Regions from separate parts of the Streptomyces sp. NPDC101178 genome, predicted to be linked through region 4. Evidence: riboswitches for the same ligand, from Rfam matches in the RefSeq annotation. Region 4 holds a riboswitch; each other region holds the start of a gene.
The links. Region 4 has a riboswitch for cyclic di-AMP ahead of ACIRR8_RS08580 (M23 family metallopeptidase). Riboswitches for the same ligand answer to the same signal wherever they lie in the genome.
Positions count from the first base shown of each region.

Region 1: linked by a shared signal. The riboswitch ahead of ACIRR8_RS29860 (C40 family peptidase) and the one ahead of ACIRR8_RS08580 (M23 family metallopeptidase) in region 4 are both predicted to bind cyclic di-AMP.
Region 2: linked by a shared signal. The riboswitch ahead of ACIRR8_RS16090 (NlpC/P60 family protein) and the one ahead of ACIRR8_RS08580 (M23 family metallopeptidase) in region 4 are both predicted to bind cyclic di-AMP.
Region 3: linked by a shared signal. The riboswitch ahead of ACIRR8_RS13210 (transglycosylase SLT domain-containing protein) and the one ahead of ACIRR8_RS08580 (M23 family metallopeptidase) in region 4 are both predicted to bind cyclic di-AMP.

Region 1 covers NZ_JBIWOZ010000013.1:126,733-132,061, forward strand. The annotation lists gene ACIRR8_RS29840 (helix-turn-helix domain-containing protein) at 1-604, opposite strand, end outside; gene ACIRR8_RS29845 (ATP-binding protein) at 850-1,281, shown strand; gene ACIRR8_RS29850 (LysR family transcriptional regulator) at 1,348-2,262, opposite strand; gene ACIRR8_RS29855 (LysE family translocator) at 2,335-3,012, shown strand; gene ACIRR8_RS29860 (C40 family peptidase) at 3,098-3,568, opposite strand; cyclic di-AMP (ydaO/yuaA leader) riboswitch at 3,572-3,758, opposite strand; gene ACIRR8_RS29865 (hypothetical protein) at 4,112-4,417, opposite strand; gene ACIRR8_RS29870 (ATP-dependent Clp protease proteolytic subunit) at 4,425-5,060, opposite strand; gene ACIRR8_RS29875 (excalibur calcium-binding domain-containing protein) at 5,216-5,329, opposite strand, start outside.
Region 2 covers NZ_JBIWOZ010000005.1:78,788-84,116, reverse strand. The annotation lists gene ACIRR8_RS16110 (response regulator transcription factor) at 1-280, shown strand, start outside; gene ACIRR8_RS16105 (GNAT family N-acetyltransferase) at 324-1,082, opposite strand; gene ACIRR8_RS16100 (NlpC/P60 family protein) at 1,124-2,230, opposite strand; gene ACIRR8_RS16095 (hypothetical protein) at 2,495-2,848, shown strand; gene ACIRR8_RS16090 (NlpC/P60 family protein) at 2,931-4,154, opposite strand; cyclic di-AMP (ydaO/yuaA leader) riboswitch at 4,153-4,319, opposite strand; gene pcrA (DNA helicase PcrA) at 4,602-5,329, shown strand, end outside.
Region 3 covers NZ_JBIWOZ010000004.1:178,256-183,584, forward strand. The annotation lists gene ACIRR8_RS13205 (GMC oxidoreductase) at 1-1,394, opposite strand, end outside; gene ACIRR8_RS13210 (transglycosylase SLT domain-containing protein) at 1,540-2,367, opposite strand; cyclic di-AMP (ydaO/yuaA leader) riboswitch at 2,371-2,561, opposite strand; gene ACIRR8_RS13215 (FAD-dependent oxidoreductase) at 3,010-4,401, shown strand; gene ACIRR8_RS13220 (SpoIIE family protein phosphatase) at 4,447-5,329, opposite strand, start outside.
Region 4 covers NZ_JBIWOZ010000003.1:17,282-22,610, forward strand. The annotation lists gene ACIRR8_RS08570 (PrsW family intramembrane metalloprotease) at 1-1,035, shown strand, start outside; gene ACIRR8_RS08575 (aldo/keto reductase) at 1,056-2,000, opposite strand; gene ACIRR8_RS08580 (M23 family metallopeptidase) at 2,272-3,318, opposite strand; cyclic di-AMP (ydaO/yuaA leader) riboswitch at 3,330-3,484, opposite strand; gene ACIRR8_RS08585 (PP2C family protein-serine/threonine phosphatase) at 3,692-4,924, opposite strand; gene ACIRR8_RS08590 (MerR family transcriptional regulator) at 5,073-5,329, opposite strand, start outside.

The DNA of each region.
Region 1 (5,329 bases), on a different contig from region 4:
GGAGTTGAGACACCTGGGTCAGATGGTCCAACTGGTCGCGCATCACCTCGAGCCCGCCCACCCTCCGGTGCAGCACCGCCTCGTCCAGTACGGCGGTGAACCGCAGCGGCGGCTTCGCGTACAGCACCCGCTGACGGGTCAGCCGCACCTCGACCAGCGAGTCGAGATCGTCCGCCGGCAGCCCGTCGAGCGAGGCCCGGGTCACCGCCCGCGCGTAGCCGGCCGTCTGGAGGAGGCCCGGCACCACCGAGGTCTCCAGGGTCCGCACCGTATCGGCCTGGGACTCCAGGCTGATGAAGTCGCGGTACTGGGGCGGGATCAGCCCCCGGTAGGCGTGCCACCACCCCGCGCCGCCACCGCCCGCCGACCCGGCCAGCACTTCGAGCAGGGCGCGCAACTGCGCGTCGCGCACCGCGTAGAGGTCGAGCAGGCGCGTCACGTCCGCGGGCGTAACCCCGCTGGCGCCGGTCTCGATACGGCTCACCTTCGACTGGTGCCAGCCGAGCAGGTGCGCCGCGTCCCGGCTGGTGAGTCCGGAGCCGTGCCGCAGGCTCCGTAACTCCTCGCCGAGCTTCCGTCGTCGGACGACGGGGCCGTGCTGCATCCGGGTCTCCTCGCGCTGTGCGGAACGGGGCGGGACCCTCACGCACCGCGTGATCCGGGCCCGCAGGGGGGCCAGTGTGCCCGTCGTCCGGGTGGTGCGGGACCCGAATTCACCGCTTCGAGCGACAGATATATGCATATCTTGGTCGAACGTCGTTACAGCGAGCTTCAACAATGGCAGTCTGGCGCGAAGCACAATCCCGGCCGACCGCGGGTCGGCCGGGGCGCGAAAGGGACGGCGTCGCCATGGCAGACCATCAGGAAGCAACCGTCACCCTGCCGAGCGATCCGGTCTCGGTCTCCTCGGCCCGTAGACATGTGGCCAGGACGTTGGCCGAATGGGGCCTCTCCGAGGAGACGGAGCTGGCCGACACCATCCGGCTGATCATCTCCGAACTCGCGACCAACGCGGTCCAGCACACGTTCGGCCAGTCGCCCACCTTCACCGTCGATCTGCGCCTGGAACGCGACGAGGAGCTGCACCTCGGCGTGACGGACAGTCACCCTCGGTGGCCTCAGCGGCTGCCCGCCGCCGTACGGCAGGACAACGGGCGCGGCATGGTGATCATCCGGGCGCTGGCCAAGGAGTACGGGGGCCGGCTGACGGTCGTCCCGACGGCCGAGGGCGGCAAGACGGTCTGGATCACGCTGCCGTGGGCGGTGCCGGTCCAGGGCTGACGACCGGGCGCGGACGGGGCGGCGGAGTTCAGGCCGCCGCCCGGCCTGCCCGGCTCAGGCCACCGCTCAGCTCGCCGCCGCCCGGCCGAACCCGCTGCGCAGCAGGGCGAGCAGTGTCGCCGCCGCCGCGGTGGCCCGGTCGCCGCGGTGGACCACGGAGATCGTCCGGCGGAAGTCCGGAGGCTCCAGCCGCCGGACCGCCAGCGGCGTGGCCGACAGCGACGCGACCATCTCCGGCACCACCGCCACCCCGAGCCCCGCGCTGACCAGCGCGCACACCAGCGCGTAGCCGGGCGACTCGCAGACCACCGCCGGTGCGGCGCCCGCCGCCGCCAGCGCGCTCTCCACCCCGCGCCGGGGCGGATGCGCCGGAGCGCTGCTGATCAGCGGCCGTCCCGCCAGCTCGGCGACCGGCAGCCGCCCGGTCCCCTCGGCGAGCCGGTGCCCGACCGAGGTCGCCAGCACCAGCTCCTCGACCAGCAGCGGCTCGACGGTGACCCCGGCCGGCGGCGGGTCGGCCACCGCCGGCTCGTACGTATGGGTCAGCGCCAGGTCCACCTCGCCCGCGGTGACCGCCGCGACGCCGCCCGGCGGCTCGTACTCGGCCACGGCCAGCTCCACCTCCGGATGGGCCCGCCGGAACGCGCTCAGGACCGGCGGCAGCAGATGCACCCCGGCCGTCGTGAACGTCCCGACCCGCAGCCTGCCGCCGGACAGCCCGGCCAGCTGCGCCAGCTCGTGCCGGGCCCGGTCCAGTTCGTCCAGCACCCGCCGCGCCCGGCCCGCCAGCAGCTCACCGGCGGCCGTCAGCCGTGCGCCGCGGTGGTGGCGCACCAGCAGCGCCGCGCCGGCCTCCCGCTCCAGCTTGGCCAGCTGCTGGGAGAGCGCGGGCGCGGTGTAGCCCAGGTGGGCGGCGGCCCGGGTGATCGATCCGGTCTCGGCGACCGCCACCAGCGCGGTGAGCCGCGTCGGGTCGTACATGAAGCGTTCCTTTAGGCAGACCCAGAAGATTGCAAGTACACGCTAAAGGCTCCGCCGGTCCAGGCTGGCCCCATGGACGCACAACTGATCGCCTTCACCGGGGTCGCCGCCGGAATGGTCGCGCTGCCCGGAGCCGACTTCACCGTCGTCGTACGCAACGCCCTGGCCTCGCGCACCGCCGGTCTGGCCACCGCACTCGGCGTCGCCGGAGGACTGCTCGTCCACACCGCGCTCGCCGTGGCGGGGCTCGCGGCGGTGCTGGTGACGATGCCGGTGCTGTTCCGCACGGTCCAGCTGCTCGGCGGCGCGTACGTGCTCCACCTCGGAATCAGCGCGCTGTACGCGATGCGGCGCCGGGTCGCCGAGGAGCGCCGTGCGCCGGACCAGGCACCGCCCCGGGGGCCCGAGGCGTCCGGTGGCGAACCGGAACAGCCGGTACGTGAGGGGTTCGGGCGCGCGCTGCGGCAGGGGTTCCTGACCAACGCGCTCAACCCCAAGGCGCCGGTCCTCTTCCTCAGCCTGCTGCCGCAGTTCGTCCCGGACGGGCAGCCGCCGCTCCCCAGGACCCTGCTGCTCGCCGCCCTCGTCGTCGCTCTCGCCCTCGTCTGGTTCTCGGCGCTCGCCCTGCTGGTGGACCGGCTGGGACGGTGGCTGCGCCGGCCGCGTACCGCCCGGGCGATCGAGGGCGGCAGCGGCGTGGCGCTCACCGGACTGGGCCTGGCGCTGGTGGCCGGGCCTCTCCTGCGCTGAGGAAGGGGGAGCCGGGGCCCTTGCGGGCGGCACCGAGAGGTGCGCCGGTGTGCCGCCCGCAAGCGAAGAGCGTCCGGTCGGTGGGTCAGCGGACCCTTCCGTACCAGACGCTCTTGGACCAGATTTTCGCCTTGCGCACCACGTCCCCGGATTTGGGGGAGTGCCAGATCTTGTTCTCTCCGGCGTAGATCCCCACGTGGTACACGTTGCGCCCGGAATGGAAGAAGACCAGATCGCCCTGTTTACGCTGTGACTTCGGGATATGGCGGGTCTTGTTGTACTGCTGCTGTGCGGTGCGGGGAAGTTTCTTCCCGGCCTTCTTGAACGAGTAGACCGTCAGCCCCGAGCAGTCGAACCGGCTGGGACCCGCGGCTCCGTACTTGTAGGGAGCCCCCTTCTTCGACGCGGCGATCTTGAGCGCCTTCGTCGAATGGGTGGCGGCCTCGGCGTCGTCGACGAGGCCGGGCGCCAGCATCGCCGACGTCACGGCGAAGGTGAGTACGGAAGCCGTACCGACCCGGGCGAACAGAGACGGGACATGAACCTGCGCAGACATGCGCAACCCTTCGTCAGCCGCCTGTGAAGGATGACCTGTCGGGTTCGGGCTGGCGAAGTTGCCCGGCCGCGTGCTGCGGCTTCACCCCGAGGGCTTCCCGGTCTCCCGGTCGGCCCGTTGTGCTCGGGTCCTCCACTCCTGCCGATCCACTCCTGTCGACCAGTCATCCGGGAGGCGGCAGGACTCGGCGTCCACCCGGACCGCCCCGCCGCGGCGGCGGGGGCTTGTCGTCCCAGGGATCTTGACTCACCAAGTGCCGGATTTCCGAGCCCAAACAGTGATTTGTGAGTCTCCTCACCACTGATCCATTCAGGTGGGCAGGGGCGGTTCGCGCCCGTCGCCGAGCCCGGCGCACACCCTCGTACCAGCGACGAAAGGGTGGATTTCGAGTACGGGCCGCGCGTCGAGCGCAAGTTGGGAGGTCGCTCGCGCGGGTGATCGCCTACGCCGAACGAGCGAGGGAATTCGGTCGCGGGGTTGGGCGTGTCGCACGCCGGGACGACCGGCCCGCTCCCGTAGTGGGCTCCCGGCGCGCGCAGCGGCTCAGTTCGGGGCCGGCGGCATGGCGACCCGGCCCGCCCGCCGCTCGCCGTCCAGCACCCGCAGGGCCCGCGCGAGCGTCGCCGCGTGGATCTGCCGCTCACCCCGTTCGTGCATCAGCGCCAGTGCGTCGCGCAGGGCCGCCGCCCGGGAGGCCAGGGCCTGGGCGGCCCGCAGGGCGCTGTAGGTGTCGCTGCCGCGCGCCGGGTTGATGCGGCCCACCTGGTCGAGAACCGCCAGGTAGCAGTCGATCAGCTCGCCCTCGGCGCGGGTCAGTGCGGGCAGGGGCGGGAACTCCGTCGGTTCCATAGGCGGTTCACCTCGCGTCGTGGGGCGGCTGGGAGAGTGTGCGGCTCTCCACGACGTGGTCCACCAGCCCGTAGGCGCGAGCGGCCTCCGCGTCGAAGATGGTGTCGCGCTCGATGTCGGCGGTGACCAGCTCGGCGGTCCGGCCCGTGTGACGGACCAGCATGTCCGTGAACAGCTCTCGGGTGCGTACCAGTTCGCGCGCGTGGATCTCCAGGTCGGACGGCTGGCCCCGCAACGGCTCGGCCAGTGCGGGCTGTTGAATGACTACCCGCGCTCCGGGCAGGGCATGTCGCCGCCCCGGAGCCCCGGCCGCCAGAAGAGCGGCCGCATAGGAGCCGGCCTGCCCCAGGCAGAAGGTCTCCACCTCGCACGTCAGAAAGCGCATCGTGTCGTAGACCGCCGCCATCGCCCCGAACGAGCCGCCGGGGCAGTTGATGTAGAGCGACAGCGGCCGGTCCGGCTCGGCGTGCTCCAGGTGCATGAGCTGCGCGATCAGGTCGCTCGCCGCGGTGTCGTCGATCGGACTCCCGAGGAAGACGATCCGCTCGGACAGGAGCTTGGAGTACGGGTCCTGGGTCCGGGTCCCGGTCGCGGTGCGCTCGGTGAACTCGGGCAGTACGTAACGGGCATCGGGTCGGATCATGGCGGAGCCCCTCTCCTTTGTGCCTGACGGAACGCAGGCGCGGCGCAGGTCCGTCCTGCGCTCACGCCCTGTCAAAAATGTACAGGACGTACAGAAAAGGGGAAGGGTTGACGCGCTCGCCGGATCGAGGAGAGGGGCGGTGGGCGCCTGTTCGTCTATTCGCAGCCGACTCCGTCACCGTCGCGGTCGAGGTGGGAGGCGTACCCGGGGTCGCCCCTCCGGATGGGAGCGGCGCCCGCAGCGCGGACGGCGGTGCAGTTCTTGTAGTA
Region 2 (5,329 bases), on a different contig from region 4:
GGGCGACGCGGTCTTCTCGCCGCGACTGGCCGGCTTCGTCCTGGACGCCTTCGCCTCCACGGACGCCCCGCCGGTCGACGAGGACATGGACCGACTCACCCAGCGCGAGCGCGAGGTGCTCCGGCTCATCGCCCGTGGTTACGCGTACAAGGAGATCGCGAAGCAGCTGTTCATCTCGGTGAAGACGGTCGAGTCGCATGTCTCGGCGGTGCTGCGCAAGCTCCAGCTCTCCAACCGGCACGAGCTGACGCGGTGGGCGACGGCGCGACGGCTGGTCTGAGCCGAGCGGGGCGGGCCGGGCATCGCTCAGCCGCGCTCCGGCCTCAGAGGGGCAGCGAGATGTTGACCTTCTCGCCGACCCTGCGGTAGCCGATGCCCGTGTAGATCCGTTCCACGTCGGCGTCGCCCGGCTCCAGCCAGACGGCCCGGCACCCCTGGTCCAGGGCCCGTTCGGTCAGCCAGGCGGAGAGCGCGGCGCCGACGCCCCGGCGGCGGAAGGGGGCGGCTACGGCGAGGCCGACCAGTTCGCTGAGGCCGTCGACGGGGAGGGTGCAGCCGCCCGCCCCGGCCGGTGCGCCGTCCAGGACCGCCAGGGCGGCGACCCCGTCACCGGCCGCCGTCGAGCGCAGCCCGGTGATCGTTCCCGGCTCGGGTTCGCCCGCGCCGCCGAAGCCGTGGTGCTGGACACGGGCGGCGTCGGTGAATTCCGTATCGGTGGCGGGCACGGCGATGCGCAGGCCGTCGACCGGCTTCGGCGCACGGAGGTCCTCGGGAGCGCAGACGAGCAGCGGGGCCCGGTTCTCCACGGTGAACCCGGCGGCGAGCAGGGCCGGTTCGACGGCCGGGGCCCAGGCGGGCAGGAACTCCAGGCGCGGCAGCCGCGCCCGCTCCCGGAACGCCGCGACCAGGGCCGCCACGTCGTCCGCCGTGGGTTCCGCATCCCGGTCGGGGATGGCGTAGTTGGCGTACTTCAGCTCCCAGCCCGGGTTGTACCGGACGGTGAACGGACCCACCCGGTAGTGGCCGGGGGAGCGCAGCGTGAGCGTGCGGGCGTACTCCTGGACGGCGTTCGCCATCGACATGCGGGACGTTCCTTCTGGGCGGGAAAGGTCGGCGCGGGGGACTATGCCACCCGGGTCGCCCCCGCGAAAGGCATCTGATCGATCGGCGCGATCCGTACCGGGGCGCCGGGGCGCGGGGCGTGGATCATCTGGCCGCCGCCGATGTAGAGGCCGACGTGGCTGATCCCGGAGTAGAAGAACACCAGGTCGCCGGGGGCCAGCTCGGAGCGGGAGACCCGCCGGCCGGCGTTGATCTGGGTGTAGGTGGTGCGGGGCAGGCTGACGCCCGCCGCCTGCCAGGCCGCCTGGGTCAGCCCGGAGCAGTCGAAGGCGCCTGGACCGGTCGCGCCCCAGACGTACGGCTTGCCGATCGCGCCGTGCGCGAAGGAGACGGCCCTGGCCGCGCGGGAGTTGGGCGCGGCGACCGAGGCGCGGGGTGCTGAGCGGTCGGCGTGCGCGCCCGCGCCGGCCCGGTCGGCGGAGGTCGCCGGGCCGCCGCCGTGGGCCGCGTCGGCGGCGCGCTCGTACGCGGCGCGCTCCTCGGCGGTGAGGGTGGCCAGGAGCCTGCGGGCGTCGGCCAGTTTGGTCTGGATCGCGGTGCGGTGTTCGCGCAGTTCGGCGCGGCGGGCGGCGAGCGCCTCGGTCTCCTGGTCGGCGCGGGCCTTGACCCGGGCGATGCCGGAGAGCTGGCGCCGGATCCCGCTGAGCAGGCTCGCCTGCCGGTCACCGGCCCGGTCGAGGTGGGCGGCGCGCTCCAGGTAGCTGTCGGGGTCCGAGGAGAGCGCCAGCTGCACGGCGGGGTCGAGCGCGCCGGTGCGGTACTGGGCGGTGGCCATCGAACCGAGCGTGTGGCGGGCCGTGTTGAGGCGGTCGGTGCGGCGGGCGGCCTCGTCGGCCAGGGTGTCGACGGCCTTCCTGGCGGCCGCCTCCTTCTCCTTCGCCCCGTTGTACTTCTCGGTGGCGACCTCGGCGTCGTGGTAGAGCCGGTCGACCTTGGCCCGGACCTGGGCGGCGGTGGGCGCGGGCTCGGTGGGTGCGGCCCCGGCCCCGGTGGCCGAGGTGGCGGTGGCGGCCCCGGCGAGCGCCAGGGTGGCGGCGGTGCGGGCAGCAGGGCCGGAGAACGGGCGCTGCTTGGGTTTCCGGTGAGCGGATTTCCGGTGCGCGGCCACGGGAGCGGCGTCCTTCCTGTCGGCTGCCCGCCGGGGGATACCGGCAGGTCCGGCAAGGACGCTATGCCGGGCGCACGGAAAAGGGTCGCCATGACAGCTATTGCCCGCATGTGACGCTTCGGCGTCGACGGATGACCGTAGACGCAGATACGGAATTGATCATTCCGGCAGGTTCGGACGGAGAGCACACAGTTCCGGTGAAGGCGTCAAGGAAGGCTTGCCTCACTGCCGGGTAAAGGTTTGGCCATGGCTAGGCTCCGGACCATGAACGCACTGATCGGCGTCTTCGTCGCGCTGCACATCATCGGCATCGCCTCCCTGCTGGGCGGCTTCCTGACGCAGATGAAGGCGATGGGCGCGGGCACCGCGCGCTTCGTCCCCGCCATGCTGCACGGCGCGCTGACCATGCTGGTCACCGGCGTCGCGCTGGTCGGGCTCAACCAGGCCGACGACCAGGCGGTGAACAACATCAAGATCGGCGTGAAGCTGGCGCTCCTCGTCGTCATCCTCGCGCTCGTCTACGTCAAGCGGGACGACGAGAAGGTCGGGAAGGGCGCGTTCGCGGCGGTCGGCGGACTGACAGTCGCCAACATCTTCATCGCCGTGCTCTGGACCTGAGGGATCTGAGGGACCTGAGGGACCTGTGAGGCGCCCCGGGGTGCCCCGGGGCGGCCGCTTGGAAGCGACCGCCCCCTCGGCGCTACGCCGGACGCACGCTGCCGTAGATCGGCATGGAGTAGATCGACTCCTCGCGGACGTTCGCTCCCGGCTTCGGCGAGTGGATCATCATCCCGTCGCCCTTGTAGATGCCGACATGGCTGATGTCGTCGTAGAAGAAGACCAGGTCCCCGGGTTGGAGGTCGGACGTGGCGACCCGCGTGCCCACCTTCACCTGGTCCCAGGTGGTCCGGGGCAGCGTGACGCCGGCCTCCCGCCAGGCCGCCTGGGTCAGCCCCGAGCAGTCGTACGAGGACGGGCCCGACGCCCCCCACACGTACGGCTTCCCGATCTGGGCGCGCGCGAAGGCCAGCACCTTCTCGGCCTTGGCGGAGTAACCGCTGCCGGCCCCGGTGCCCGTGCCCGTACCGGACCCCGGACTCGTCCCCGTACCGCTGCCGGAACCGGAACCTGAGTCGCTGTCTCCGCCGGACTCCTTCGCGGCCTCCTCGCGCGCCTTCCTCTCCGCCGCCTCGCGCTCCTCGCGCTCCTTGGCCTCGGCGGCCTGGCGGGCGGCGAGGCGCTCGGCCTTCTCCTTGGCCTCGGCCTCCTTCTTGCGCTCCAGCTCCGCCAGCCGCGCCTTCTCCTCCGCGGTCAGCCGCGCGAGCAGGGACCGGGCCTCGGTGAGCTTCGTCTGCACCTTCTGCTTGCTGGAGCGGAGCGTGGTCTGCGCCTCGGTGAGCGACTCCAGGCTCTGCACGGCCTCCGCCCGCTTCTTCGATGCCGCGGCCTGCTGCGTACGGAAGTCGTCGACGGCCTTCTGCTGCCGCTCGGTCGACCGGCTCATCAGCCGGCTCTGGTCGAAGTACGCCTGCGGGTCGTCCGCCAGGAAGAAGGTGGCGGTCGGCGCGATGCCGCCGGTGCGGTACTGCTCGGCCGCGAAGGCGCCCAGCTCCCGGCGGGCCTCGTTGATCTTCTCGGTCCGCTTCGCCACGTCGGAGAGCAGCGTGTCGACCTTGGTGCGCTGGGCGGTGGAGGCGGCCTTCGCCCGGTTGTACTGCTGGGTCGCGCTGCCCGCCTGCCGGTAGAGCTCGTCGACCTTCTTCTGCACGTCCTCGATGGCCGGCTTCGGCTCGGCGGGGGCCGCGGTCGCGCTCTGCGTGGAGAGCAGCGTCACCGAGGCCAGCGCGGCCGTCGTGAACCCGACGGCAGGGGTGGTCGTGCGCACCTTCGTGCGCGGCTTGCGATGCGATGCCAAGACCGGCATCTCCTTCCGTGGACCGCCTACCGGGTTAGCTGTCGGGTTCGGACGGAACGGAAGGCTGTCCTACGGTCCGTTGTGCGAGGGTACGGACCGATTCACCCCGGTTGTGCGTGTGGGTCCCCGGTTCCGAACTGCTGGGAGGCAGCACGGATTCGGCAGAGGTGGCCGTGAGACGCGGTTCGTCTCAGGGAGATTACGGATCACCTGACCGAGCACGCTAGCCAACCGGTGGTACCGCTGGGAAGGAGGATGAGCGATATGCCCGATACATTTTCGTGACCTTTCCGGATCCGGGTCCCCCGCACCCCCTCCGACCGGGCCTTCCTTCACGGAACGTGGACGTCCGCTCTCCGTGCGTACGGCCGGGAACGGTCCCTTCCGGGTCCCATCCGGGCCGCTTCCGGCCTTCGGCGGAAGGTTGTCGGTGCGGCCGCCTAGACTCGGGAGGCGATGAGCAGCCTCTTTGACGACAACTTCCTGACCGGCCTCCAGTCCTCGGAGGACGGCCCGCCGCCGCCCCCCGAGGACCACGCACCCGAAGCGGTGCCGGAGGGGCTCTTCGAGGGCGTCTACGACGCGCCTCCGCCGCCGCGCGAGGGGTATTACCGCGACGGTCACCCGCGCCCGGTGATCGACTCCGCCGCGCTGCTCGACGGGCTGAACACCGAGCAGCGCGCAGCCGTCGTGCACGCCGGGTCCCCGCTGCTCATCGTCGCCGGCGCCGGCTCCGGCAAGACCCGCGTGCTCACCCACCGCATCGCCCACCTGCTGGCCGAGCGCGGCGTGCACCCGGGGCAGATCCTCGCGATCACCTTCACCAACAAGGCCGCCGGCGAGATGAAGGAGCGCGTCGAGCAGCTGGTGGGCCCGCGCGCCAACGCCATGTGGGTCATGACCTTCCACAGCGCGTGCGTCCGCATCCTGCGCCGCGAGTCGAAGAAGCTCGGCTTCACCTCGTCGTTCTCGATCTACGACGCCGCCGACTCCAAGCGCCTGATGGCCCTGGTCTGCCGCGATCTCGACCTGGACCCCAAGCGCTACCCGCCGAAGTCCTTCACCGCCAAGGTCTCCAACCTCAAGAACGAGCTCATCGACGAGGAGACCTTCGCCGGGCAGGCCGCGGACGGTTTCGAGAAGACGCTGGCCCAGGCGTACGCGCTCTACCAGGCCCGCCTGCG
Region 3 (5,329 bases), on a different contig from region 4:
TTCTTGTTGATCTTGTCGAAGATGGTCTTCGCGGCGTCGATGGACGGCTGCTTCCACGCCGTCTGCCAGTTCAGTTCCGGCCTGCCCGCCGCCGCGTTCCAGGTGAACTCGGCCCGGTGGGGGTTCTTGGTGATCGAGAGGTAGAACGAGGCCCAGGTCTCGATCCCGGTGGGCAGCGGGGCGACCTCGGCGAAGGCTCCGCCGGCGTCCCAATTGTCGATGCCGCCGGTGGGGATGGAGGACTGCACCTTCCCCGTCGGATCCCAGAGGTGGTTGGCCCGGCCGCACATGACGTTGCCGTTGTCGCCCCAGCCCTTGCCGACCTCGCTGTTGAGGCCGGGCAGGGCTCCGGTCGCCTTCAGGCCGACGAGCAGCTTGCTGGTGCCGACGCTGCCCGCGGCGAAGAAAACCCTGTCCGCCGTGACCGTCTTGGTGACGATGGTCCGGCCGGTGGTGTCCAGCTGGTCGATGAGGACCGTGTAGCCGCCGCCGGAGGCCGGGGAGACGCGGGTGACCTTGTGGAGCGGGGTGATGGTGACCCGGCCGGTGGCCTTGATCCGGTCGATGTAGGTCTTCTGGAGCGACTTCTTGCCGTAGTTGTTGCCGTAGAGGATCTCGGCGTCCAGCGCGGACTTCGGTACGGTCCCGGCCGCCTCCTGCTTCATGTAGTCCCAGTCGTACACGGCGGGCACGAAGAGGAACGGGAAGCCGGAGCGCTGGGCGTGCTTCCGGCCGACCCGGGCGTACTGGTAGCAGTCGACGGAGTCGAACCAGGCCGGGTCGATGGTGGTGACGCCGAGGTCCGCGTTGGCGCGCGGGTAGTAGGTGCTGTACATCTCGGCGGCGTTCACCGACGGGAGGATGGTGGCGAAGTTCTCCCGCTTGGGCGTGACGGCCATGCCGCCGTTGACCAGCGAGCCGCCGCCGACGCCGCGCCCCTGGTAGACGGTGATGCCGGCGAACTCCTCGGCGTCCAGGATGCCTGTGTAGCGGTTGACGCTCTTGTCGATCGGGAAGCCGAGGAAGTTGCTCAGCGGCTGCTTGGTCCGGGTGCGCAGCCAGAAGGAACGGTCGTCCGGCTTGGTGGTGTTGGCGAAGATCTTGCCGTCGGCGCCGGGGGTGTCCCAGGCCATGCCCATCTCGACCATGTGGACGTCGGTGCCCGCCTGGGCGAGCCGGAGGGCGGCGACCGAGCCGCCGTATCCGGTGCCGATGATCAGCACCGGCACATGGGCACCGGATCCGATCGGGGCAGCCGAGGCCCGGGGCGTGGCCCAGACCGGTGTGGTGGGTCCGGCGAGCGCCGCGACGCCAAGAAGAGAACCTGTTCCTGTGATGAATCTACGACGGGAGACGCCTCTGTGAGCGCCTTTGTGCAGGATGGAGTCGCTCATGTGACTTACCTCACTCTCGATGAGTGCAACAGGTTCTACTGTCGATCGCGTGGCAAGTCACTAGAAACTTGGGGGTAACTTCCCGGTACGCCGAGGGGCCCCGGACCAGATGGTCCGGGGCCCCTCGGCGTGAGCGCGTACGGGATCAGTAGGCGCCGAAGACGTTGTCGATCGAGCCGTACCGGTCCGCGGCGTAGTTGCACGCGGCGGTGATGTTGGCGACCGGGTCGTAGCTGTCGGTCGAGGTGCCGGGCACGTGGTAGGCCTGGAAGGTCGGGTCGATGACCTGGAGCAGCCCCTTGGACGGGGTGCCCTTGACCGCGTTGGAGTCCCAGTTGTTGATGGCGTTCGGGTTGCCCGAGGACTCGCGGATGATGTTGCGGTGGATGCCCTCGTAGCTGCCGGGGATGCCGTGCTGGGCCATGACCGCCAGCGACTCCTTGATCCAGCCGTCGAGGTCGTTGGTGTACGTGGCGGGGGCGGCGGCCGGGGCGGCGGCGGGCGCGGCCGTGGTGCGCTCCGAGCGGTCGGCGCGCTCCGCCGTGGCGGTGCGCTCGGCGGCCTTGGCAGCCTTGCCGGCCTTGGCGTCTGACGGGGCGGCAGCCTTGGCGCCGATGGTCAGCGTGATACCCGGGTGAATAAGGTTCGGGTTCTCGCCGACGGCCTTGCGGTTGCCTTCGTACAGCTTCTTCCAGCCGCCGCTGACGGAATACTCGCGGGCGATCTTGGAAAGCGTTTCGCCGGACACCACGGAATGCTTGGCGGGTGCCGCCTTCGTCACGGAATTCGCCTGGACGGTCACGGAGACGGGAGCCACCGCCTTTTCCGCGGCGACGGAGTGCGCGGGAGCGGCGGAGGCGGTGGTGGCGCCGAGCACCGGGAGGGCCAGAACGGCTCCACCCGTGGTCACGGCGGCGATGCCACGGCTCAGCGAGCCGGACTTGGAACGGCGGTGCTTACCCTGTGCGGGCATGGGGAATTTCCTCTCCGGCGCCTACGAGGTGAGCTGTCGGGTTCAGACGGGAGATGTCTGGCCGCACGGTCGTGCGACTTCACCCCTAGCCGTTCCGGATACCGGATCGGCGGCATACCTGGGTCCCCCGCTCCTGCCGTACGTGAGTGGGTTGCGGATTCCCGGACGGCGGCAGGATTCGGCGTTCCATCCGGATTGACCGTGACCGTAGGCGAAAAGCATCGGGCAGAACAAGCCCCGAATTCCTGATCTTCTTTCTCCGCATGATCGAATTCCGGAATTCCCGGTCGCGCCGGTTCCGTCAGGGTGTCAACTTTCTTCGCACAGAAGGGAACCGACGCCTCCACTTCCACGTCCGCACCCCCGGGCGTGACGCTCACCACTTCGCGCGGGGGTGGCCGGAATGGGCACACCCAAAAGGGCCCAAGAATCCCATTAACCCCTTTACGGAAGAGAGGGCTAAATGTCCAAAATCGCCCATACCGACCTAGCGAAACGGACTTATCGGGCGGTTCCGTAGGCCGGGTCGGAGGTCTCTCGGGGTCAGGGCTTACGGTGTGGGGTGGAGACTAGTAAGCCAACCCTTACCTCCGACGTACGCTGTACCTGCCCGCGTTCGCCCGCCTTAAGGATCACCACGCCATGACACGCCCCGTCCGCGTCGCCATTGTCGGAGCCGGCCCCGCCGGTATCTACGCTGCGGACGCGCTGCTCAAATCCGAGGTCTGCCAGGACCCGGGTGTCTCGATCGACCTGTTCGAGCGCATGCCCGCGCCCTTCGGCCTGATCCGTTACGGCGTGGCTCCCGACCACCCGCGGATCAAGGGCATCGTCAAGGCGCTGCACCAGGTGCTGGACAAGCCGCAGATCCGCCTCTTCGGCAACGTCAGCTACCCGAACGACATCGACCTGGACGACCTGCGGTCCTTCTACGACGCGGTGATCTTCTCGACCGGCGCCGAGGCCGACCGGGCTCTCGACATCCCGGGCATGGAGCTCGACGGCTCCTACGGCGCGGCCGATTTCGTCTCCTGGTACGACGGCCACCCCGAGGTCCCGCGCACCTGGCCGCTCACGGCGGAGAAGGTCGCCGTCCTCGGCGTCGGCAACGTGGCGCTGGACGTGGCCCGCGTGCTGGCCAAGACGGCGGACGAGCTGCTGCCCACCGAGATCCCGGACAACGTGTACCAGGGCCTCAAGGCGAACAAGGCGCTGGAGGTGCATGTGTTCGGGCGGCGTGGCCCGGCGCAGGCCAAGTTCAGCCCGATGGAGCTGCGGGAGCTGGACCACTCCCCCAACATCGAGGTGATCGTCAACCCCGAGGACATCGAGTACGACGAGGGCTCCATCGCCACCCGGCGGGAGAACAAGCAGGCCAACATGGTCGCGCAGACCCTGGAGAACTGGGCGATCCGCGATGTCGGCGACCGCCCGCACAAGCTCTTCCTGCACTTCTTCGAGTCGCCGGTCGAGATCCTCGGCGAGGACGGCGAGGTCACCGCGCTGCGCACCGAGCGCACCGAGCTGGACGGCACCGGCAACGTCCGGGGCACCGGCCGGTTCACCGACTGGGACGTGCAGAGCGTCTACCGGGCCGTCGGCTACTACTCGGAGGAGCTGCCCAAGCTCCCCTTCGACGTGGCCTCCGGCACGGTCCCGCACGAGGCGGGCCGCGTCATCTCCGGTGACGAGCACATGGCCTCGGTCTACGTCACGGGCTGGATCAAGCGCGGCCCGATCGGCCTGATCGGCCACACCAAGGGCGACGCCAACGAGACGGTCGCCTGCCTCCTGGAGGACCGCGCCGCAGGCCGCCTGTCCGAGCCGGCGACGCCCGCACCGGAGGCGGTGGAGGCTTTCCTGGAGAGCCGCAACGTCCGGTACACGACCTGGGAGGGCTGGCACAAGCTGGACGCCCACGAGCAGGCGCTCGGCGTCGCCCAGGGCCGTGAGCGGATCAAGGTCGTGGAGCGCGAGGGCATGCTGGACGCCTCGGGCGCCTTCGCCCTGGCCGAGCCGGCCACGGAGGTCTGAGCCGGGCGGACCCTGTACGCCTGAGGCGTACGGGGCTGTCGCCCGTCAGTCCGGGGCCGGGGCGCTCGTGCCGCCCCGGCCCGGCCCGCGGAACGTCCGCCACAGGTCCGGCGGGGCGGCGTCGCGGGACAGCGGCTGCGGCTTCTGAGGAAGGTGCGTCCAGCGGGCCGCGAGCAGGAGCGCGATGTCGTCGGGCCGGTCCGTGGCCCGCCGGGCCTCGCCGATCACCCGGTTCGCGATCTCGGCCAGCGGGACCGAGCCGATCCCGGCGATCGTGGAGCGCAGCCGCTCGATGCCCTCGTCGATGTCGGTCCCGGGCCGTTCGATGAGCCCGTCGGTGAACAGGGCCAGCACATCGCCCGGTTCGAGCAGCAGGTCGGTGACCGGGTACGTCGCGTGCCCGTCGATGCCGAGGACGATGCCGCCGGGCAGGTCCAGTACCTCGGTCCGGCCGTCGGAATGCCGCAGCACCGGCTGCGGATGGCCCGCCCGTACGGCACGGGCGCGTCCCGTGAGCGGGTCCAGGGCGATGTAGCAGCAGCTGGCGAACTGTCCCGGGTCCAGGTCGATGAGGAGCCGGTTGGTGCCGCTCATCACCTCCTGCGGATCGTGGTTGCTCAGCGCGAACGCCCGTACCGCACTGCGTAGTTGCCCCATGGTGGCGGCCGCCGCGACACCGTGTCCCTGGACGTCGCCGATGACCAGGGCCAGTTCGTGGCCGGTCTCGATGACGTCGTACCAGTCGCCGCCCACGTCCATGCCCTGGGTGCCGGAGAGATAGCGCCCGAGCGTGTCGACCCCGTCGGCCTCCGGCAGCCGGTGCGGCAGCAGGGCGTCTTGGAGCCCCCGGGCGAGCGCCGACTCGCTGTCGTACCGCTGCGCGCGTTGCAGGGCCTGGGCGATGAGTCCGGCGAGGGCGGTCAGGACG
Region 4 (5,329 bases):
GAGGAGAGCGCCAAGGCCGTCTCGATCCTGCTGATCTTCATCTTCCGGAGGCGGGAGTTCCGGGGCGTGGTGGACGGCATCGTGGTCGCGGGCTTCACCGCGACCGGCTTCGCCTTCACCGAGAACATCCTCTACCTGGGCAACGCGTTCGACGAGGACCAGCAGCTCGGCAGCTCCGGGATCGCCTCGGTGACCGCCGGGACGTTCTTCGTACGGATCGTGATGTCGCCGTTCGCGCATCCGCTGTTCACGGTGCTCACCGGTCTCGGCTTCGGCTTCGCGGCCATCAGCGCCCGCCACCACCGGGTCCGCCGGATCGCCCTGCCCGTGCTCGGCCTGCTGCTGGCGATGGGCCTGCACGCCCTGTGGAACGGCTCGTCGGCCTTCGGCCCGTACGGCTTCTGGGCGGTGTACGGGATGGTGATGGTCCCGGTCTTCGGGCTGGCGACCTGGCTGGCGATCTGGTGGCGCCGGCGCGAGCTGCGGACGCTCGCCGCCGAACTGCCCGCGTACGCCACGGCCGGCTGGCTGACCCCGGTCGAGCCGCTGGCACTCTCCTCGATGCGGACCCGGGGCGTGGCGCGCGATCTGGCCCGCCACTGGCACGGGAGGCAGGACCGGTCGCGGGGCCGGGCGGCGGCGCGCGCGGTGGCGGAGTACGAGTCGTTCGCGACGACCCTGGCCGGCCTGCGCCGCCGCGCCCGCCATGACGCGGTGGGACCGGACTTCGCCGTCCGGGAGCGGGAGCTGCTGCACCACCTCTGGCAACGCCGCGCCATCGCCGCCCCGGCCCTCACCCACGCGGCGCGGATGACCGGCACCGGCCCGCGCCCACACCCGTACCGACAGCCGACGCCGTACGGACAGCGACAGGAATACGGGCAGGGCCAGACGCAGGCGCAGGCGCAGGGCTACGGGTACGGGCAGGGTTACGGCTACGGGCAGGGGCATGGAACCGTGTACGGCGGCCCGCCCCCGCAGCCGTACCCGTACGGCCGGCAGAGCCCGTCCGGCCCCACCCCGCCTCCCTCGTAAGGCGGTTCGGGCGAGCCCGCTCAGGCCGACGCCTCCGTGAGGGCCGCCAGCTCCGCCTCCGTCAGCTCCAGGTCCGCGACGGCCAGCAGCGCGGGGAGCTGTTCGACCGTGCGGGCCGAGGCGATCGGGGCCGCGACCGTGGGACGGGCGGCGAGCCAGGCGAGGGCCACCGTCGCGATCTCGGCACCCCGCTCCGCGGCGACACGGTCGAGGGCGGCCAGCACCATGCGGCCGCGCTCCGACTCCAGGTGCTCGCCCGCCTTCGCGGAGCGGGCGCTCTCCACGGTGGCGCCGGGGCGGTACTTGCCGGTGAGGAAGCCCGAGGCCAGCGCGTAGTACGGGACGGCGGCGAGGCCGGCGCGGGCGGCGGTCTCCTGGAGCGGGCCCTCGTAGGTGGCGCGGGAGACCAGGTTGTAGTGCGGCTGGAGTGCGGCATACCGGGCCAGGCCCTCGCGCTCGGAGAAGTCCAGCGACTCCTGGAGGCGCTCCGGGCTGATGTTGGAGGCGGCGATGTGGCGCACCTTGCCGTCCCTCACCAACTGGTCGAGGGCGGTGATGATCTCCTCCACCGGGACGGTCTCGTCGTCGAAGTGCGTGTAGTAGAGGTCGATGTGGTCGGTGCCGAGGCGGCGCAGCGACTGCTCGGCCGCGCCCTTGATGGTGGCGGCGGAGAGCCCCTGGAAATCGGGGTGGGCGCCGACCTTGGTGGCCACGACGATGTCGGAGCGGTTGGCGCGGGAGGCGAGCCAGGCGCCGATGACGGTCTCCGACTCACCGCCCCGGTTGCCCTCGGCCCAGGCGGAGTAGGCGTCGGCGGTGTCGACGAAGTTGCCGCCGGCCGCGGCGTACGCGTCCAGGACGGCGAAGGACCGGTCCTCGTCGGCGGTCCAGCCGAAGACGTTGCCGCCGAGGGCGAGGGGGAAGACCTGGAGGTCGGAGCTGCCGAGCGTGCGGAGAGAAGTCATGTCCGGGTTCAACGGCGGCGGCGGAGCGGCGTATTCCATCCCGGAGCCGCGCATTCCGTGCCGGTGCGGCGCATTCCGTGCCGGTGCGGCGCATTCCGCGTCGGAGTTCCGTATTCCGTGCCGGAGCGACGCGTTCCGCGCGCCGGAGCCGCATATTCCGCGCCGGAGCCCTCTGTTCCCGCCCTGGACCCGCCGGACGGACCGGCAGCCCTGACGTCGGGGGGTGAGCGTCAGGGCTGCCGGGGTTTCGGGTCCTACGGGCGCGGGTGCCTCAGACGGAGAGGCCCTTGCTGTTCAGCCATGCGACCGGGTTCATCGCCGAGCCGCCCGCGGTGTGGACCTCCAGGTGGAGGTGGACACCGGTCACGTTGCCGGTAGCGCCCATGCGGCCGATGGTCTCGCCGGTGCTGACCTGCTGGCCGACCGAGACGTCGATCGAGGACTGGTGCGCGTACCAGACCTCCGTGCCGTCCTCCAGCTGGAGGACCGTGCGGTAGCCGTACGAACCGGACCAGCCGGCCTCCGTGATGGTGCCGCTGTGCACGGCCTTGAGCGGCGAACCGGCCGCCCCGGCGAAGTCCAGGCCGGTGTGCTGGCCGGAGGACCACATGGCGCCGGACTGGCCGTAGGTCGAGGTGATCGTGTACGAGGAGGCCGGCAGCGTGTAGCTGGCGCGGAGCTTGGCGAGGCGCTCCTCCTCGGCCTTCTTCGCCGCGGCCTCCTCCGCCGCCTTCTTCTCGGCGGCGATCCTGGCCTTGACCTTGGCCTCGGCCTCGTCCTGCTGCTTCTTCGCCTCGGCGGCGGCCTTCTCGGCCGCGGCCTTCTCCTCGGCTGCCTTGGCCTCGGCGTCGGCGTTGGCCTGCTGCTGCTCGGCCTGCTGGAGGATCCGGGCGCGCAGGGCCTCACCGGCGCCGGTGGTGCCCTGCTCGGCCTCGGCGGTCGTGATGCCGGCGGAGGTGAGCGGAGCGGCGGCGAGGACCGGTGCGTCCTCGGCGTCGTCGGACATGAAGGCCCCGACGCCGGGGAGGGACTTGGCGTCGGGGAGGTTGTCCGCGATGGAATCGGGAAGAGAGATGGAGACCGGTGGCTTGCTCTGAGCGGTGGCCATGCCACCCGCACCGACGGCCGCTATGACGCCGACCCCGAGGACGGTGGAGCTACGGGCGAGACCCCGCTGCTTGGCCACGCGGTGCTTACCGCGCACGGGACGGACGGACTCCGCGGTGGGATTCCACTCCTCCCACGTCCGCTCCGGACCACCGAGGCCATCGGCAGTGAAGGGTGACGGGGCCTCAGGGGCAGGGTGATTGGACGCCACGTGGGCGCACTCCTTTCCTTCCTTCTCGCCTACCGGGTTAGCTGACGGGTTCGGAGCAGGAAGGTCTCCTACGGGCCCCTCTGCCTCACGATGGAGACACAGGCGTCCGATTCACCCCATGTAGGTGGTTCCCCGGTTCCCTTGCGGAATTCGGCGCTCGCGCACGGCGCCGTCTCTGACGACGGCTGGGACGACCGCACTGCGTTATCGAACGTTAATAGACAGACGGGCCCGATTCCAAGCTGTTCCTGTTGATCATTAACGGCTTCGACGGGGACTTACCGCCCACAAGCCGCCCGAATCGGACGACTTGGCGATCTCCCGCCCACACCTCTTTTTCTGATGGTGTGTCAACTGTTATGCGGAGCGGTGCTCATCGATTACGCACCGTGTCATCGCCCCGGCCGACGATCTTCACCGTCGTCCGCCGCGGCGGCTGCCCCTCCGCAGGCCGGCTGACCGCGAGCAGCGCCATGTCATCCGTCGACCGGCCGCCGGTGTGCAGCCGTACGTCGTCGGTGAGCGCCGAGAGCAGCTCCTCGGGGCCGGGAAAGATACGGCCGCGCAGCCGGGCCGCCGGGTCGTAGAACGCGCCGTTCGCGTCGCGCGCCTCGGAGAGGCCGTCCGTGAAGGCGAGCAGCGTCGAACCGGCGGGCAGCTCCCACTCGTCGGACCGGTCCGGCCACACCCCGAGGTCCATCCCCAGCGGCATCGCGGGCACGCTCGGGGCCAGGACTTCCAGGGCCCCGTCCGCGTGCAGCAGGATCGGCTCGGGATGGCCGCGGTTGACGAGGCGCAGCGAGGCCGAGCCGGGCGGGATCTCGGCCAGGACGGCGGTGATGAACCCCTCCATGGCGTCCAGCCCGTACCGCCGCGTCCCCTCCCGCGCGAGCGCCCGCTCCAGCCGCTGCGCCACGCCCTCCAGGGACCGCTCCTGCTCGGCGGCCTCCCGGAACGCGCCGATGATCACCGCCACCGCCTCCACGGCGTCCAGCCCCTTGCCGCGCACGTCGCCGACGACCAGGCGTACCCCGTACGGAGTGTCCGCCACCGCGAACAGGTCCCCGCCGACGAACTCGTCCGCCTGCGCCGCCTCGTACCGCGCCGCCACCTGGAGCCCGCCGATCCGCTCCGCCGGCGTCGGCAGCACGGCCCGCATGGCGGTCTCCGCGATGACCCGCGCCGAGGCCAGCTGCTCGTTGCTGCGGCGCACGACCCCGTTGATGACGAGGGCCAGGGCCGCGGCGGTGAGGACCGTGATCATCTCGATGACCGGGACGACCTGGGTGGAGGTGCCGTCAAGGATCCGCATCGCGATGACGGAGAGGACCGAGGCCACTCCCGTACGGATGGTGCTGGCGAGCGAGAAGAACGGCGCGGCGATCAGCGGCGCGGCCACGAACAGCGGTACGGCGGTGAAGTTGGGCGGCGCGAGCGAGTCGAAGAGGAGCCCGCCGCCGATCAGCAGCACCGGCAGCAGCCGCACGAACCGCCGCGTCCCCTTGCTCCGCGCCACCACCGGCTTCCCGCGCCCCGTCGAGCCGGGCGCGGCCCGCCCGGGGATCCCGAGGCTCGCCTTCACGAGCCCGCGCCCCTTCTCCGCCATCCCCACCACCTGTGCACTCCTGCTGCCCGGTCCGGCCACGGCTGCGGACGGTACCGCGCCCCGCCCAGGCTTCCCGGAGCCGCGCCGTGCGGCGACCCGTCATCGGCCGAATAGGGGGAAGCGGGCCTGGTGCCGAGGCCCTCCGTGGTCAGTCGGAGAGCCGGCGTTCGGCGTAGATCGTCAGTGCATCCCGTACGAAGGCGGCGGTGCCGTCCCCGTAGCGATCGTAGTTCTTTCCGAAGCGGGGATCGGCGACATACATCTCGCCGAGTCCGATGACGTAGGAGCGGCCGGGCTCCTTGTCCGCCGCCCGGCCCGGCACGCGGCCCGACGCGCCGCTCGCCGCCGTGGACGACGACAGCCACGCACAGTGCCGCCGGGCGATCTCCTGAGCCTGCTCACCAC